Regions from separate parts of the Mesobacillus subterraneus genome, predicted to be linked through region 1. Evidence: riboswitches for the same ligand, from Rfam matches in the RefSeq annotation. Region 1 holds a riboswitch; each other region holds the start of a gene.
The links. Region 1 has a riboswitch for S-adenosylmethionine ahead of LC048_RS10015 (methionine biosynthesis PLP-dependent protein). Riboswitches for the same ligand answer to the same signal wherever they lie in the genome.
Positions count from the first base shown of each region.

Region 2: linked by a shared signal. The riboswitch ahead of LC048_RS02145 (methionine ABC transporter ATP-binding protein) and the one ahead of LC048_RS10015 (methionine biosynthesis PLP-dependent protein) in region 1 are both predicted to bind S-adenosylmethionine.
Region 3: linked by a shared signal. The riboswitch ahead of LC048_RS17005 (sugar ABC transporter substrate-binding protein) and the one ahead of LC048_RS10015 (methionine biosynthesis PLP-dependent protein) in region 1 are both predicted to bind S-adenosylmethionine.

Region 1 is NZ_CP129019.1:1,954,334-1,959,657, forward strand. Features, by position in the region: gene LC048_RS10010 (M4 family metallopeptidase) at 1-1,461, shown strand, start outside; SAM riboswitch class I at 1,832-1,944, shown strand; gene LC048_RS10015 (methionine biosynthesis PLP-dependent protein) at 2,123-3,238, shown strand; gene metC (cystathionine beta-lyase) at 3,235-4,419, shown strand; gene LC048_RS10025 (bifunctional homocysteine S-methyltransferase/methylenetetrahydrofolate reductase) at 4,416-5,324, shown strand, end outside.
Region 2 is NZ_CP129019.1:433,978-439,301, reverse strand. Features, by position in the region: gene LC048_RS02155 (MetQ/NlpA family ABC transporter substrate-binding protein) at 1-329, opposite strand, end outside; gene LC048_RS02150 (methionine ABC transporter permease) at 351-1,016, opposite strand; gene LC048_RS02145 (methionine ABC transporter ATP-binding protein) at 1,006-2,019, opposite strand; SAM riboswitch class I at 2,278-2,383, opposite strand; gene LC048_RS02140 (chromate transporter) at 2,526-3,056, opposite strand; gene LC048_RS02135 (chromate transporter) at 3,053-3,628, opposite strand; gene LC048_RS02130 (methyl-accepting chemotaxis protein) at 4,079-5,324, opposite strand, start outside.
Region 3 is NZ_CP129019.1:3,273,220-3,278,543, forward strand. Features, by position in the region: gene LC048_RS16995 (formate/nitrite transporter family protein) at 1-400, shown strand, start outside; gene LC048_RS17000 (hypothetical protein) at 408-728, opposite strand; gene LC048_RS17005 (sugar ABC transporter substrate-binding protein) at 1,289-2,386, opposite strand; SAM riboswitch class I at 2,490-2,597, opposite strand; gene LC048_RS17010 (dynamin family protein) at 2,747-5,324, opposite strand, start outside.

The sequences.
Region 1 (5,324 bases):
AAAGCAGCAAAGGAAGTTGTTCTTGGATACTTAAAAACATCAAAGGGTAAATACAACCTTGGAACAAATGATAGTTTCGTCGTTAAATCACAGGAAGCAGATCAGCTTGGTGGAGATGTAGTCCGACTGCAACAAGTATATAACGGTGTCCCTGTCTGGGGAGCAACACAGGCTGCAAGAGTGGACGAAACAGGAGTTCTTAAAGTCTTCAACGGAACAGTCAGCAAAGGACTCGATAACAAAATCCTAAAGGCATCAAATAAAAAATCCCAAAGAGACGCTATCTCAATTGCTGAAGTGGACTTAGGATTGAAACCTGATTATGAAGTAGCCCCTTCTGCTGAATTGGTTGTTTATCCTGGTGAGGACCAAGCAGTGTACGCATACCATGTCACTTTGAATTTCCTTAGTCCTGAACCTGGGAATTACCAGTACTTTGTCAACGCTGCAACTGGGGAAATCATCAATAAATACAATGCTCTTCACACTGCCGGTAAAAATAATCCTTCAGTGAGTGGAACGAACACTGTAGGTTCTGGTGTCGGAGTCCTGGGTGACACGAAATCATTGAACACTCTCCTTTCCAATGGTTCATATTATTTGCAGGACAATACTCGCGGAAATGGTGTCTTCACTTATGATGCAAAAAATAGGCAGAGAACCCCTGGTTCCCTATGGTTGGACGCCGATAATAACCTGAATGCAGCTTATGACGGTGCAGCTGTAGATGCCCACTATGCAGGCCTAACTTATGATTACTATAAGAATACTTTTGGCCGCAATTCATATGACAACAAAGGCGCAGCGTTGAAATCTACTGTGCATTACGGCAGAAGCTATAACAATGCGTTCTGGAATGGCCAGCAAATGGTGTATGGTGATGGAGATGGCACGACCTTCATCCCGCTTTCCGGTGCGCTTGATGTTGTGGCGCATGAACTGACTCACGCAGTGACGGATTTCAGCTCTGACCTTGTTTATCAGTACGAATCTGGTGCTCTGAACGAAGCGATTTCCGATATCTTCGGCACGCTTGCTGAATTCCATGATAATAATAACCCTGACTTTGAAATCGGCGAAGACATCTACACACCAAACAAAGCAGGTGACGCCCTTCGTTCGATGAGCGACCCAACAAAATACGGCGACCCAGATCACTACTCTGTACGTTATACTGGCACTTCCGATAATGGCGGTGTCCATATCAACAGCGGCATCATCAATAAAGCTGCATACCTTCTGAGCCAAGGCGGTTCACATTATGGAGTATCGGTCCCAGGCGTAGGAACGAGTAAAATGGGTGCGATTTTCTACCGTGCAAACACAGTTTATTTTACTTCTTCAACAAACTTTAGTCAGGCAAGAGCAGGATTGGTACAAGCAGCTAAAGACCTGTATGGATCCACTTCGGCAGAAGTCAACTCTGTCAATAAAGCATTTGATGCAGTAGGAATAAATTAATAGCTTTATATTTAGCGAGACTGGCTCATTTAAAAACGTGGACCAGTTTTTTTTTGTTAAGCGTACACTTTTTTAAGTGTGGCTAACTGCAGGTAGTTTTCTTAATCAAGCTCCAGCGCCCAGACCCTCGAGACGCTTCGGTCCTGGGAATGAAGCCCCTGTTCCACGAAAAGCTGTCATAAAAACAACAGAATCTTGACTGCTTCACCTACATATCCAGAAAAGCTGTCAAAATAGAATCCCTATGCCAGGCTAAACTTTACACCATAGTTACTTTTCACCTATTTACTTCACCGCTTTAATTTAATGATTGACATTCCGTATTAATAGCTGTACTATTTAGAGAAATTTAATAATTCAATATTATGACATCTTATCCAGAGAAGCTGAGGGTTCTGGACCTGTGAAGCTTCAGCAACCTTCAACCATTTTTGTTGAAAAGGTGCTAATTCCAGCAAGTTTTTAAAACTTGGCAGATAAGAAGAATGGCTATTAACTGTAAAGTCTTCTTCTAAAGAAGGCTTTTTTTGTTTTATTAGGGACCTCACACTGCACTGACTTTTTGGATCATTGTAGATTAAGCCCCTTTTAAGTCGATAATCTCGTCTTTTCCCCTAAAACAAAAACTGCCGTCTGACTACAACCAATAGGAGTGAGCAAATTGGCAGAAATGGATACGAAATTAGCCCAGCTTGGTAACAGAAGTGAAACATCTACAGGAGCGGTCAATCCACCAATCTATTTAACGACCGCCTACCGCCATGAAGAGATTGGACAGTCCAGCGGTTATGATTATGTGCGCACCGGCAACCCGACTCGCGAAATTCTTGAGAACGCGATTGCAGACCTGGAGGAAGGTGACCGCGGCTTTGCCTGCAGCTCAGGAATGGCAGCAATTTGGACAGTTCTCTCCTTATTCGAGCACGGGGATGAATGGATTGTCTCAAAAGATTTATACGGGGGCACTTATCGTCTCCTAGAACAAGGCTTCAGAAAGTGGGGATTAAATAGTACATATGCAGACATGGCGAATTTAAACGAAATCAAATCAGCGATCAATCATAGTACGAAGGCTCTTTTTGTGGAAACCCCGACGAATCCGCTCATGGAACAAGCTAATATTGAAGCAATAGCAAAAATAACAAAAGAACACGGTATTTTATTGATTGTGGATAATACCTTCTATACTCCCCTGCTGCAAAAACCAATCACACTTGGAGCGGATATCGTCATCCACAGTGCCACGAAATATCTTGGCGGGCATAATGATGTCCTTGCTGGTCTGATTGTTGCCAGGGGACAGCAGTTATGTGATTCTCTTTTCCTTCATCAAAATGGCGGCGGTGCGGTATTAAGTCCATTCGATTCCTGGCTGCTTATCCGCGGGATGAAGACTCTGGCATTAAGGATGGAACGACACGAGCAAAATGCCAGGGAACTTGTGGATTATTTACAGGGGCACAATGCAGTGAGAGATGTCCTGTATCCCGGAAGAGGCGGGATGATATCCTTCAGGGTTCACTCCTCTGCCATGGTCAATCCATTTTTAAAAAGTCTTTCCACAATCACTTTTGCTGAAAGTCTCGGCGGTGTCGAAAGTTTCATTACCTACCCTGCAACCCAGACTCACGCCGACATTCCGGCTGAAATACGTGAAAAAACCGGTGTGTGTGACCGACTTCTCCGATTTTCGGTTGGAATCGAGAACATGGAAGATTTGATAGAGGATTTGGAAAAAGCTTTTAAAAAGGCGCTTCAGGAGGCAGAAGTTCTATGACTCAGCGATATACATTCGAAACCCAGTTGCTCCATAACAAGCATAAAGTCGATCCAGCAACTGGCGGAGTCAGCGTACCGATCCAGCATGCCTCCACCTTCCATCAGCAATCTGCAGAACAGTTCGGGAAATATGATTACAGCCGCAGCCTTAACCCGACAAGAGAAGCGCTTGAGGAAATCATCTCCGAACTCGAGGGCGGTGTAAGGGGCTTTGCCTTTTCTTCTGGGATGGCTGCCATCTCAACTGCCTTTTTGCTTCTTTCGCAGGGAGATCACGTGATCGTGACCGAAGATGTTTATGGCGGGACTTATCGGATGGTTACACAGGTATTGAACCGTTTTGGAATTGAGCATACTTTTGTCGATATGACTGATCTTGACGCGGTGGAACAAGCGATGAGGCCAAACACAGCATTGCTTTATGCAGAAACACCTTCTAATCCGCTGCTAAAGGTATCAGATATTCAGGCTATCAGCGATATTGCAAAGAAAAACGGCGCCTATACATTTGTCGACAATACTTTCATGACTCCCTACTTGCAGCGACCGTTGGAACTTGGAGCTGATATTGTCCTTCACAGCGCGACAAAGTTTCTGTCCGGCCACAGTGATACAGTCGCAGGTCTGGCAGTAGTTAAGGATGAAGAACTGGCAAACAGGCTTTATTCCCTGCAGAATTCTTTCGGGGCTGTCCTCGGGGTCCAGGATGCATGGCTTGTTATGAGAGGTATCAAAACCCTGTCAGTCAGAATGAATCAATCTCAGGAAAGCGCAAAGAAAATTGCTAGCTTTTTAAAAGATCAGCCTTTAATCAAGAATGTCTTTTACCCTGACCTTGCAGATCATCCGCAGTCAGAGCTTCAGATACAGCAGGCATACGGGCCCGGTGCGGTTCTTTCCTTTGAAATTGAAAATGCTGAGGTTTTATCCAGATTTATAGAACAAGTGAAACTGCCTGTTTTTGCAGTCAGCCTCGGAGCGGTAGAATCCATCCTTTCCTACCCTGCAAAAATGTCACATGCAGCAATGCCACCGGAAGAACGGCAGAAACGCGGAATCGGCGATGGCCTCCTTCGTTTATCAGTCGGACTTGAAAGTGCAGATGACTTGATCGCAGACATTGAGCAGGCTTTGAATTGCATAGGAACTTTAAGCCTACATAAGGAGGAAGTCAAATGAGTTTCCTGAAACGCCTGGAAAATGAAATCTTAATCGCAGATGGAGCGATTGGTACTCTCCTCCACTCATACGGAGCCGGTACCTGTTTTGAAGAATTGAATATTTCCCATCCTGATGACATCATACGAATTCATAAAGCTTATATAAATGCCGGTGCCGATCTTATCCAGACGAACACATACGCAGCCAATTATATAAAACTCGAAAGATATGGACTCGAGGATCAGGTAAAAGAGATTAATAGTGCCGCAGTGAGACTCGCCCGTCAGGCAGCAGGCACAGATGCATACGTCCTTGGCACGATTGGCGGGAACCGCGGAATAAGACCTTCTGCCCTTCCTATTGAGGAAATCAAACGAAGCTTCAGGGAGCAGCTCTACTGCCTTCTCCTTGAGGGTGTGGACGGAATATTGCTCGAGACATTTTATGATATGGAAGAAATCGAGACGGTGTTGGAGATTGCCCGAAAGGAAACGGACCTTCCAATTATCGCACAGGTATCCCTTCAGGAAATTGGAATCATGCAGGACCAGACTCCGCTTCAGGAAGTTTTCAATAAACTCGAGGACCTCGGCGCGGATCTAGTCGGCCTTAATTGCAGGCTTGGCCCCCATCATATGATTTCAAGTCTGGAGCAGATAGAGCTGCCTTCAAAGGCCTTTTTGTCTGCCTATCCCAATGCCGGTTTGCCGGCCTACACTGATGGAAAATTCCATTATGAAGGCGATCCAGAATATTTCAGGAAGTCAGCCCACAATTTCCGTGAACAGGGTGTCAGGCTGATTGGAGGCTGCTGCGGAACGACTCCTGAACATATTAAAGCATTTGCTGATGAGCTAAAGGGTTTGCAGCCAGTATCAGACAAGAAAATCCCTGCAAAGAAACCCAAAATTGTTATCACTCCC
Region 2 (5,324 bases), 1.5 Mb from region 1:
GGCACGACGATGACTTCCGATAGTTCAAGCTTATGTTCTTTCGCGAAGTTTTCCATATAAACCTTGTGCTGGAACAGGTTAGCGTCAAGATCATCCTTTGACAATGCCAGGTTCGGCTGGATGTAATCGCTGAACTCGACTACTTTCACTTCATAGCCTTTTTTCTCAAGAAGTGGCTTGATGGCTTTTGAGACCATATCGCTGTATGGACCGGATGTCGCTCCGAATGTCACTTTTTTTGCATCTCCGCTGGATGATGAGTCGCTGCCGCATGCAGCGAGCAGTCCGATTGATAAAAATAACACTACTGAAAAGAATAATTTTCTCATTTTAAAAGAACCTCCTATTATTTACCTTTTGTCTACTACTCTTGCAATTCTGTCTCCGCCAAACTGGATCAGCTGGACGAGGCAAATCAGGATGATGACTGTCGTGATCATGATTGTATTGTCGTATCTGTAATAACCGAAGCGGATCGCGAGGTCACCGACTCCGCCACCGCCGACAATGCCGGCCATTGCCGAATAGGCAACAAGGCTGATGATCGTGATGGTCACACCCTGAACGATGCCAGGCTTAGCCTCTGGTATAAGGACATCTTTAATAATCATCCACGGCGTTGCGCCTGTCGCAACAGCAGCTTCGATGACACCCTTATCGATTTCCCGAAAGCTTTGTTCTACGATTCTCGCAAAGAACGGGATTGCCGCGACCGATAAAGATACAGATGCGGCTGTCGGCCCGATTGTCGAACCCGCAATCAAATTCGCGAGTGGCAAGAGAGCGATCAACAAGATGATGAATGGAACCGAGCGAATCATATTGACGATGAAGCTGGCAATATTTTTAAAAACTTGATTTTCCAGAAAAAGTCCTTTATCAGTGACAAAAAGCAGAACCCCAGTAGGCAAGCCGACAATTATTGCGACAAGGATGGAGATGCCAACCATATAGATTGTTTCAAAAAATGCTTTGTTCAATTCAGGCAATAGTTCAATAAGGTTATCAAGCAGCATCACCAATCACCTCCAGATTTGTCGTCCTTGCCGCTATGTAGGCAATCGCCCGCTCAATCTCCATTTGTTCTCCCGTGACCTCCATGATGAAAATCCCCAGTGGAATGTCCTGAATATATTCGATTTTCCCATGGAGGATATTGCCGCGCACCTTAAAGGTTTGGAAAACATCTGAAATGACACCCTCTTCAGCAATCTCACCCTGGAAATAAATCTTGATCAGCTTTCCTTGACGCTCCTCCAGCAACCTTTCCGGCAATTCGAATTGAAGGATGGAGTTGACGAAGTCCTTTGTGAGCGTCTGCTGGGGATTCGCGAAAACATCATAAACATTGCCTTCTTCAATGATTTTCCCATCCTGCATGACCGCCATCCTGTCACAGATCGTCTTGACGACTTCCATCTCATGGGTGATGAGGACAATGGTGATCCCCAATTCACTATTAATCTTTTTAAGTAGAGATAGAATCGATTTCGTCGTGCTCGGATCAAGAGCGGAAGTAGCTTCATCACACAAAAGCACTGATGGATTGTTCGCCAGCGCCCTGGCGATGCCGACACGCTGTTTCTGTCCGCCTGACAATTGTGCCGGATAGACATCCTTTTTATCCGAAAGACCAACCATATCAAGGAGCTCTGTCACTCTATCCTGTATTTTTGCTTTCGGAAGGCCGGCTGCTTTCAACGCAAATGCAATATTTTCACTAACTGTCTTTGCGCTGACAAGATGGAAATGCTGAAAGATCATCCCAATTTTCAAGCGCGCCTTTCTAAGGTCATTTTTATTCAAAGAAGTAAGCTCTACTCCGTCAATATGTATCTCTCCTGATGTCGGCTTTTCAAGGAGGTTCAGGCATCGTATCAAAGAACTTTTCCCGGCACCGCTATAACCGACAATTCCATATATCTCGCCCTTTGCTACTTTTAATGAAACATGGTCAACACCTGTAACTGACCCTTTTTTCGTTTCGTATATCTTGACCAGGCTTTTCACTTCAATCATGTTTGCACCCCCGTTTTTTAAAAATAAGGCTCTGTTAAAGCCCAATCTTGTTATTACACCGTGTTGATTGTAGTGGAAGGCGCATAGACTCCTGCGGCATGAGCAAGTCATAGGGAGACCCCGCAGACGCATATAGCGCCGAGGAGGCTCCCCCACTGCCCTCGGGAAGCGAAGCGCCTGGAACGGAAATCAACAAACAGAGCTAAAAATAAAAATGCCTCTTTCATTCAAAGAAAGAGGCATCGTAAACATCTATACGACTTATCTTTCAGAATGAACTCATTCTGCAGGAAGTGGCACCTTTCCTAAAAAGGAGGTTGCCGGACGTCACAGGGCCTAATCCCTCAGTCTCTCTTGATAAGTAACTTATTCAATTAATTTCGATAATTGAAATATTAAAACTATCTGATATATTTGTCAATATAGTTTTTTCAGCGTTTTTTAATGACACCGCTTACATGATTGTCGGAGTAAGGAAATGTTTTTAAAAAAAGAAAAACCCTTGTTCACGATAAAACAAGGGCGCCGTAAACAAGGGAACCTGCGATGACATATGCAGGGTGGACTTTCAATTTTTCCATCAGGATGAAGCTGATTCCGCCAATCAGAATGGTCTGCATTAGACCGACCCCCTCATAGGAAGAGAAAAAGAAATCATAGGTCATGACTCCTAAAAGGACGGCAATGACAGGGCGGACGACGATTGTCAGCCTTTTGACACGCGGGGAATCTTTGAACTTCATTAAAAGTCCGAGCAGGCTGATCATTAGGATTAAGGATGGTGCGACCGTGGCAAATACCCCAACGATAGCACCGAGGATTCCGCCTTCTGCATATCCAATATACCCAGCCATCTTAGTTGCAATCGGGCCTGGCAGGGCGTTGCCCATTGCCAGCACTTCACTGAATTCGTTGACAGACATCCATTCATAGCGGTCAACAACTTCATTTTCAATTAACGGTATGGAGGCAGGTCCACCTCCATATCCTAAAATCCCGGGAATGAAAAAGTCCAAAAATATATGAAAGTAAATCATTGCTGCTCCCCTCCTGTTTGTTTGTTTTCAACTGGAGCAGGGTCTTTTTTCAGCAAGGCACCGAGCAGCAAGACAAAAATCAAAATAGCGGGATGCAGATTGAAGAATTGAAGAAGAACCAGACTGCCTATTAGCGCCACAGCTGTCCAGACCCATCCAAGCTTTGATTTACCTGACTTCTTGATAAAATCCCATGTAAGGACAGCAAGCATGACTGCAACAACTGGAACAACAGCCTCCGCCATACCTTTCACCCATGGCTCATCTTTGTATGAGTTCAGGCCGGTCAAGAGGAGGATCATCAGGATAATCGCCGGGATCATCGTTGCTGCCAGAGCATTGATCATGCCAAGATATCCCCCTACTCGATAGCCTATATAGCCAGCCATTTTCGTAGCAATCGGGCCTGGCAGTGCATTTCCCAAAGCAAGGACATCACCGAACTCATCAGAGTCCATCCATTTATATTTTTCTACCACTTCCTTATGTACAAGCGGAATCGAAGACGGGCCGCCTCCATAGCCAAGGATTCCCACGCGAAAAAACGCTAAGAATAAATCTCGTTGTTTCAAAACTTCACCTTCTCTTTGGTTATTGGTGCCTAAAGCGGTCTCTTTCTATAAATCTTATTGCTTTAATTTTATTATAGACTCCTATATTCGATACTGCATGTCAAATTCATATTAATTTGCAGGTCGATTGCCACACTAATTTACATCTTCCCCTTTAAAAGGTTCAGATCAGTGAAAATTCTCCTCGTCCCTTGACTTATTGGCGAATTTTTAATTTTCCCGACCACATTTTAAGTTATTTTGACCACATTTGTAATTAATTCGACCACATTTACACATATTCCGACCACATTTTGAATTAATTCGACCACTTTTTCAAATAATTCGACCACATACCCAATTAATTCGACCAAGTCGCATTTTTGCAGGTAAAAACACTTCCTCTGATTGAGTAACCAGCACGTCGGATAAAAAAAGTACCATAGCCCTAAGGCTATGATACTCTCTAAATTATCTATTAAACTTAAAAACAGAAACAGAATCATTCAACTCATTTGTCAGCTTTCTCAAGTCAGTAACCTTTTTCGATAGGTTGTCAAACGCCGATAATTGTTCAGTGGTGGAAGCAGAGATTTCTTCGCTTCCTGCTGCTGTTTCTTCGACGACCGCACTGATGGATTCGACATTATGAAGGACCCTGGCACCCAGTTCTTTAGATGCCTCCATACCTTCGACAAGCTGGGTGATTTTTTCAGAAATGCCGGTTACCTTTGACTCGATATTTCCAAATGCACTCATCGTTACATTCATTGACTCCATCTGCCAGTCTGCGATGGTAACGCCTCTTTTCACTGCCTCCCCAATCTCAGCGAGACCGCTTTTCAACTGGTTGACCATGTCGAAGATTTGTGTTGTGGCAGTGTTGGATTCTTCCGCCAGCTTTCTGACCTCTGCGGCGACTACCGCGAAACCTTTTCCTGCCTCACCTGCCCTTGCTGCTTCGATCGCAGCGTTTAAAGCGAGCAAATTCGTTTGAGCAGCGATTGCCGAAACGGAGGCGGTCATATCTTCAATTTTTGCTGCATAGCCTACAAATTGGTCTGTTGCCGACTGGATCGAATGGGAGGCGTCCTTGTTTTCCGAAATCAAGGCTTTTTGTCCTTCGATAGCCCTTCTTCCTTCGCCAATTGCTTGCACAGCTTCCAAGCTGTAAGAAGACGATTCCTGGGTATGGTCCAGGTTAAGCATAATTTCTTTATCCATATCTTCTATCAGTTCGACTGATTGCTGCAAATCTTCTGAAACGGTTTGTGCCCCTGCAGACAGCTCATCCGTTGAGACAGCGACTTGATTGGAGATTTCGGTCAATGCGATATTTTCCTGCTCAATTCCTTCTGCAAAATGCTCTACTTCCTTGCTCGCCATATTCACCTTTTGCAGCAAGGTTGTCAATTGTGCAGCCATCAGATCAAACGACTCATTCAAAGTTCCCAGTTCATCATTATGTTTATAAGAAATTTTTTTAATCATCAAGTTTCCTTTGGCGATTTCCTGTGCATTTATAGCAATCTGCTTCAATGGCTTGGTGATCGAACTAGTCAGCCTGATTCCGATTCCTCCGGCAACTAACACAAGCAGAATGCTGCCTATGATTGCCGACAATATAATGAATTGGATCTGATTATCCAGGTCCTCTTGCATCAAATCGTAATAATCATTGACCTGTATATTCAACAGGTGAAGATCATTCAGGATT
Region 3 (5,324 bases), 1.3 Mb from region 1:
TACAACAGGATTGTTTGATGATCATTCCGTTAACGGATTCTTGTTGAGTGTTGCTGAGAAAAAGACACTTGCACCAACTTCAGAGCTTTTTTTCAGGGGCATTCTCTGTAACTGGCTCGTTTGCCTCGCGTTCTTCCTGCCGATGTCGATGAAAGGCGACGGAGCAAAAATGTTTGCGATGGTGTTTTTCGTCTACTGTTTCTTCATTTCGGGTTATGAACACAGCATCGCCAACCTGTGTACCTTTGCGATCAGCATGGTCCTTGACGACCCGCAATCCGTTACTATTACAGGGGTGATTCACAATTTAATTCCCGTGACGATCGGCAACCTGATTGGCGGCGGAATCATGATGGGCTGGATGTATTACTATGCGAACAAACCATTTTTTGAGGATTGAAAAAGGCTCAGCTTTTACCTGAGCCTTCCCTTTTAAATTTAATTGCTATTTGAGCTGCCAACGTGGCAGACACTGCAAATATGAGGGTAAGCAGTACTTGGTTACTCAGCAACTCTTGTGAATAAACCGCCGCATTCACTGAAAACCAAAACAGGCTGCTGACTGCAGTGGCTATGAAAAATAATCCCCATATGACTTCCTTGAATTTCCGATATCCACGGCTGCCTGGCAAATGCTTTATGTAAAAATAGAACAAAACCCCCAGCGCCACGACGATGAGTGAGTAACTAATCGGGAAAAAGACAACTTCATCATTATTATCAGCCAATGCGATATTCCCCAGAAACAGGAGTTGAAAGGTAAGAGCATAAATAAGGAAAGATAAAAACAAGATCCATTCTCCTACATAAATAAATGACTTAATGTAAATTTTTATTCCTCCTTCAAGAATGTTTATTTTTATACTTCTCTCCCTATGCTAATTCTCCTTTAAAAGAAAACAGGATATAGAAAATTCTATATCCTGGTGACCGCATTATTTCCGAACAAACATCGTGCCGTGACGACATTGTATGTAACTGCACTCTAATGTTTTTGCTTATAATAGGTGATGCCCAGGGCAAATGCAAGTACTGTTCCCAGTCAATACTGATGCTTTTCATTTGAAGTTTCATCCGGGTTCCTCCTATCAATCTGCAAAGCAGACACTCTCCAAGTTTGAGAGTGCCTGCTTCGAGTGACTGAACTGGTAAAAATCGAGTAAAATTTCCATTTCGCTATAAAAATATGATTTTCGCTATAAAATTTCGATTTTCGCTATAAAATCGAAAATATCGCTATAAAAAAGATTTTTCCGCTATAAAACTTGTCAGTCATCCATTTCAATGGTTATTTCTTATAGTGATCCTTCAATTTCTCCATCCAATCTTCTAAAAATGCGTCTGATTTGCCCCATCCTTCGATGATTTCAGTAAGATTCACCATGTTCACTGGATTTTCAGACTGCTGAAGCTGTTCCTGTGAAATCAGTGATGCTTCGAGATCGTAACTCGCAGGTGTTTCTTCGCCAGCCAGCTTTTTTGCAAGCAATCTCATATTTACTTCACCGATAAGTTTTGGATCCACAGCAGCGGTGTATTTCCATGGACTGTCTTCTCCCTGGATTTCCTGAAGGTCTGCATTGGATACATCGATTCCGTAAATCTTGATTTCATCTCGCCCAGCTTCCTTAATGGCACGAGCTGCTCCAATCGCAAAAGCATCCCATGTTGCAAAAATCGCGTCAATTTCTCCTTTTGGATGCTTGTTCAGCATAGCCGACACTGCGTTTTGTGTCTGGACGCTTGTATCTGCAGCAGCCACTCCGAATCTCTCAACCTCTTTGATTCCCGGATTCGCCTTCAGAGTTTCCTGGTAAACTTTATTTCTTCTCACCATTGGCGGGAAGCCATCTACCCAGAGGTAAACAATATTGGCTTCTCCATTTTGGTCCTTCACAAGCTGGTCCAGTGCCTGCGTTGCGAGAGCCTCGTCATCCTGGGATGTAAGTGTGACTCCTTCGACCTGAGCCAGTTCCGGATTTGAATCGAAAGTTACGACGCTCTTGCCTTTATCAACTAATTTCTTTACGTCATCTACCGTTGCCGCGTCATCTCCATGGGAAATGATGAATCCATCATAGTCCTGCTGGAGCCCCTGATTGATTGCATCATGAAATTTAGCTGTGTCCCCATTCGCCGTGAATACGTCTACCTTGAAGCCAAGAGCCTCCCCTTCTGCTTTCGCTCCGGCTAAAAATTGCGCCGTATGGTCATCTCCGCCAATTTTGCGGATGACTTTGATTTTGACTTCCTCGCCTTTAGCAAATCGTTCCGGAACTCCTTCAACTGGACCGCTGGCCGTTTTTGTCTCTCCGCCTCCGCAGCCAGTCAGCAGCAATGAAGAAGCAACTGCACCTAAAAATACTTTTTTCATTCCTTTTTTCATCTGAATTTCCCCCTTTGATTGATCTGCCTGACTAACACAAATAAAAAAACCTCTCCAGAAAAGAGAGGTTTCAAACGCAGTAGAATACAAAGGTCGGATTCCTCTCTTATCTTTCAAAACAAGTAATTGTTTTGCAGGATTTAGCACCAATTCCATTTGGAACGGTTGCTGGGCGTCATAGGGCCAGTCCCTCTGCCACTCTTGATAAGAGAATTTCTTTATTTAGTTAATGTTGCAAATTGATAAAGTTTACTTTAAACTCCTATACTTATATTGTCAATATTATTATGAAAATTTAGTTATATTCTTTTTTTCGTAGAAGAAAAAAGGAAGACCCCAAATCGGAATCTTCCTTTTTACTTAACCCCTGCCTGCTGCGGTCATCCACTCAAACTGGCGAAGTTTTACTTCATAAAGTGTTAATGGGTCACGGTACAGTTCAGGGTTAATTCTCATTTTTTCAAGTTCGTTCTTTCCAAACTCGATATCAGATTTTGCTTCTTCAACGGCTACTTCGAGTTCGTTGAACGGTTTTTTGAAGAATAGGTTCACGTCGCGTTCAATCGATTTTTCAAAAATCTCGAATTGCTGCAGAAATCTTTTTGCAGTGGTTACGCCGATTTCATAATAATCTTCAGTCTCGAGATAGGTTTTGTATCTGTTATAAAGCATCGCATTGTTTTGCGGAAGTACACCGAGCAGTTTTCCAGCGCTTTTCAAGAAGAACTGCTGAGGAGTCGAGCGGTTCATGATGTTGACCTTCTCATAATGGACACCGTTCGTCATCCGGTCGGCATCGCGGCGCCAATCATCTAGTACCCTGAAATCACAGTCGAGACAAATCCTTTCATCTCCATACATCGCGTTAAATCCCTCGGCCATTTCATTCAGATAGTTTTGGCTTTGGTCGAATTCGTCCTTCGAATGATGAATCCATCCTCGTAAATCTTCATGGAATTTCGGCAGCACGGTTCCATTGAGGTATTCCTGGATTCTCTTGTTCATTTCTTCGTCCATTTCGGCATGTATTTTTCCGAAATCGCTGTCCTCCTTCACCCATTCCGAACACCCACGCAATATATCAGGAATCTTCTCGATGATTTCCGCACGGGTTTCATCCTTGATTTTTCGGTATGACTTCTGGATGGAAAGTGACTTTTCTTCCTCAATATCTCCCAGCTGGTTGAGGGCTCCGTTAAGCTTGCTCACCATTTCTTCATTCCAGCTGATTGATTCTATATGATTATTCTCAATTTCGATTCGTTTATCAAGTAAGTACGTGATCGCCCTTCTGACGAAGAATTGCAGTTTGGCGGTCCGCTCTTGCTCGAAGTCGACTGTACTTCTGTTTGTTTGGATGAAATCAGAGAAATCCCTCAGTTGCTTGCCTGTATCATAGTTAGATGAGAAAGCAAACATTTTCGAATCAGGATAGTATTGGCTGATTTCAGCCCATGTCTGGTCAAAAACATCAATTACCTCCTGCTGACTGTATATCACATCTATTTTATTCAACAGGAAATGTATAGGGAGATCAGGGAAGTACTCTGAAATTTTCAAGAGGACTTCCCTTTCTTTTTCCGTAAAAGGATCATTTGCATTGAGCACAAAAAGCAGACTATCAGCAAATCTCAAGTAATTGTACAATGGATGCTTGTCATAGTTGTTACTGTTGATTCCAGGAGTATCAATCAGTGCTAATTCGTGATCCCGCAGGAATGGGAACTCTGCTTTGAAATCAATGATTGTTTCATTTTTATGGTTCTGACGGCGAACTCCTGCCGCTTTCTTGAAGTCCTCGATATCCGTTATTTGGCGGACGTCTGTATCCGTAATCTCCTGGATTTCCGGATTCTCCTCCTGCTTGAACCGGATGACAGCAGCAGTTGGTGCCGTTATCAGTTCTTCCCCAACAATGGTGTTGACGAAGGATGATTTCCCGTTGCCTGATATTCCGGTAACCAACAGATTATGAACATTGGATTCCTGCAGCTCCTGGACCATCCACTTAATCCGGTTGCCGACCTCTATCTCATGATTTTCAGCCCATTCAATGATCGTCTTGAATAGCTGCATGCTATCCTGATAACCATTATGATACTCGCGAGAATTCAGCACAAGATTTTCTGCATCGTGAATCGCGGACGAGGTGATGGCACCTGGAAATACCTCATTCCACGCAATAATAGACGATGCCGATACAAGACTGTTAACAGGACTTGTGATTTTCAGCCAATTGGTAAGCATTTCAGGGATCAACGGTGAAATTTCCTTGATTAATCGATCTCCATTAATCAGCTCAAAATATGTGTCCTGATAGACCGCTGACAGATGTGTCCATCCGTCTTTTCTCTTGCCGTCCATTCCGCTGAATAATTGGTTGAATTCCCTGAGCCAAGTCATATAAGAAGTTTGACCCTTATAGCTTTCCCACAGGGATACCGCCAGTTGTTCAAACCGGCTTCTGTCCACCTGGAAAAGAACAGATAATGCTTCATTAAAGTAATCCGGTGCGAACTGAGCGGTGTGTCCCTGTTCTACATATTGATTCAAAACATTGAACCACTTAGGCGAACCGGTTCGCACACCTTCATTGACTGCCAGCTCGACTGCATTATCCCAGTCATTATGCTCTTCAAAGAACGCACGGGCAATCTCCGTTACACCAGGATAATCTGGATCAAGTGACACTGATTTCTTGATGACAGCAACTGCTTTTTCAAGCTTTCCCTGCTCTATGTAGAGAGATAAAAGCTGAAGGCCGCTCTCTATTTTCAGCACATTGCTATCTGTTTCAATTGACAGGTACAGCTCCTCAGCGGAAGCAAGCAAACCAAGCTCGAGGAAGGCATCACCCATGTTCTTTTTCGCCCACGGCTCGAATTCATTCGTGATGTTCTCCCACTTAAAAATCGCTGCTTCAAAATCTTTATTGTGA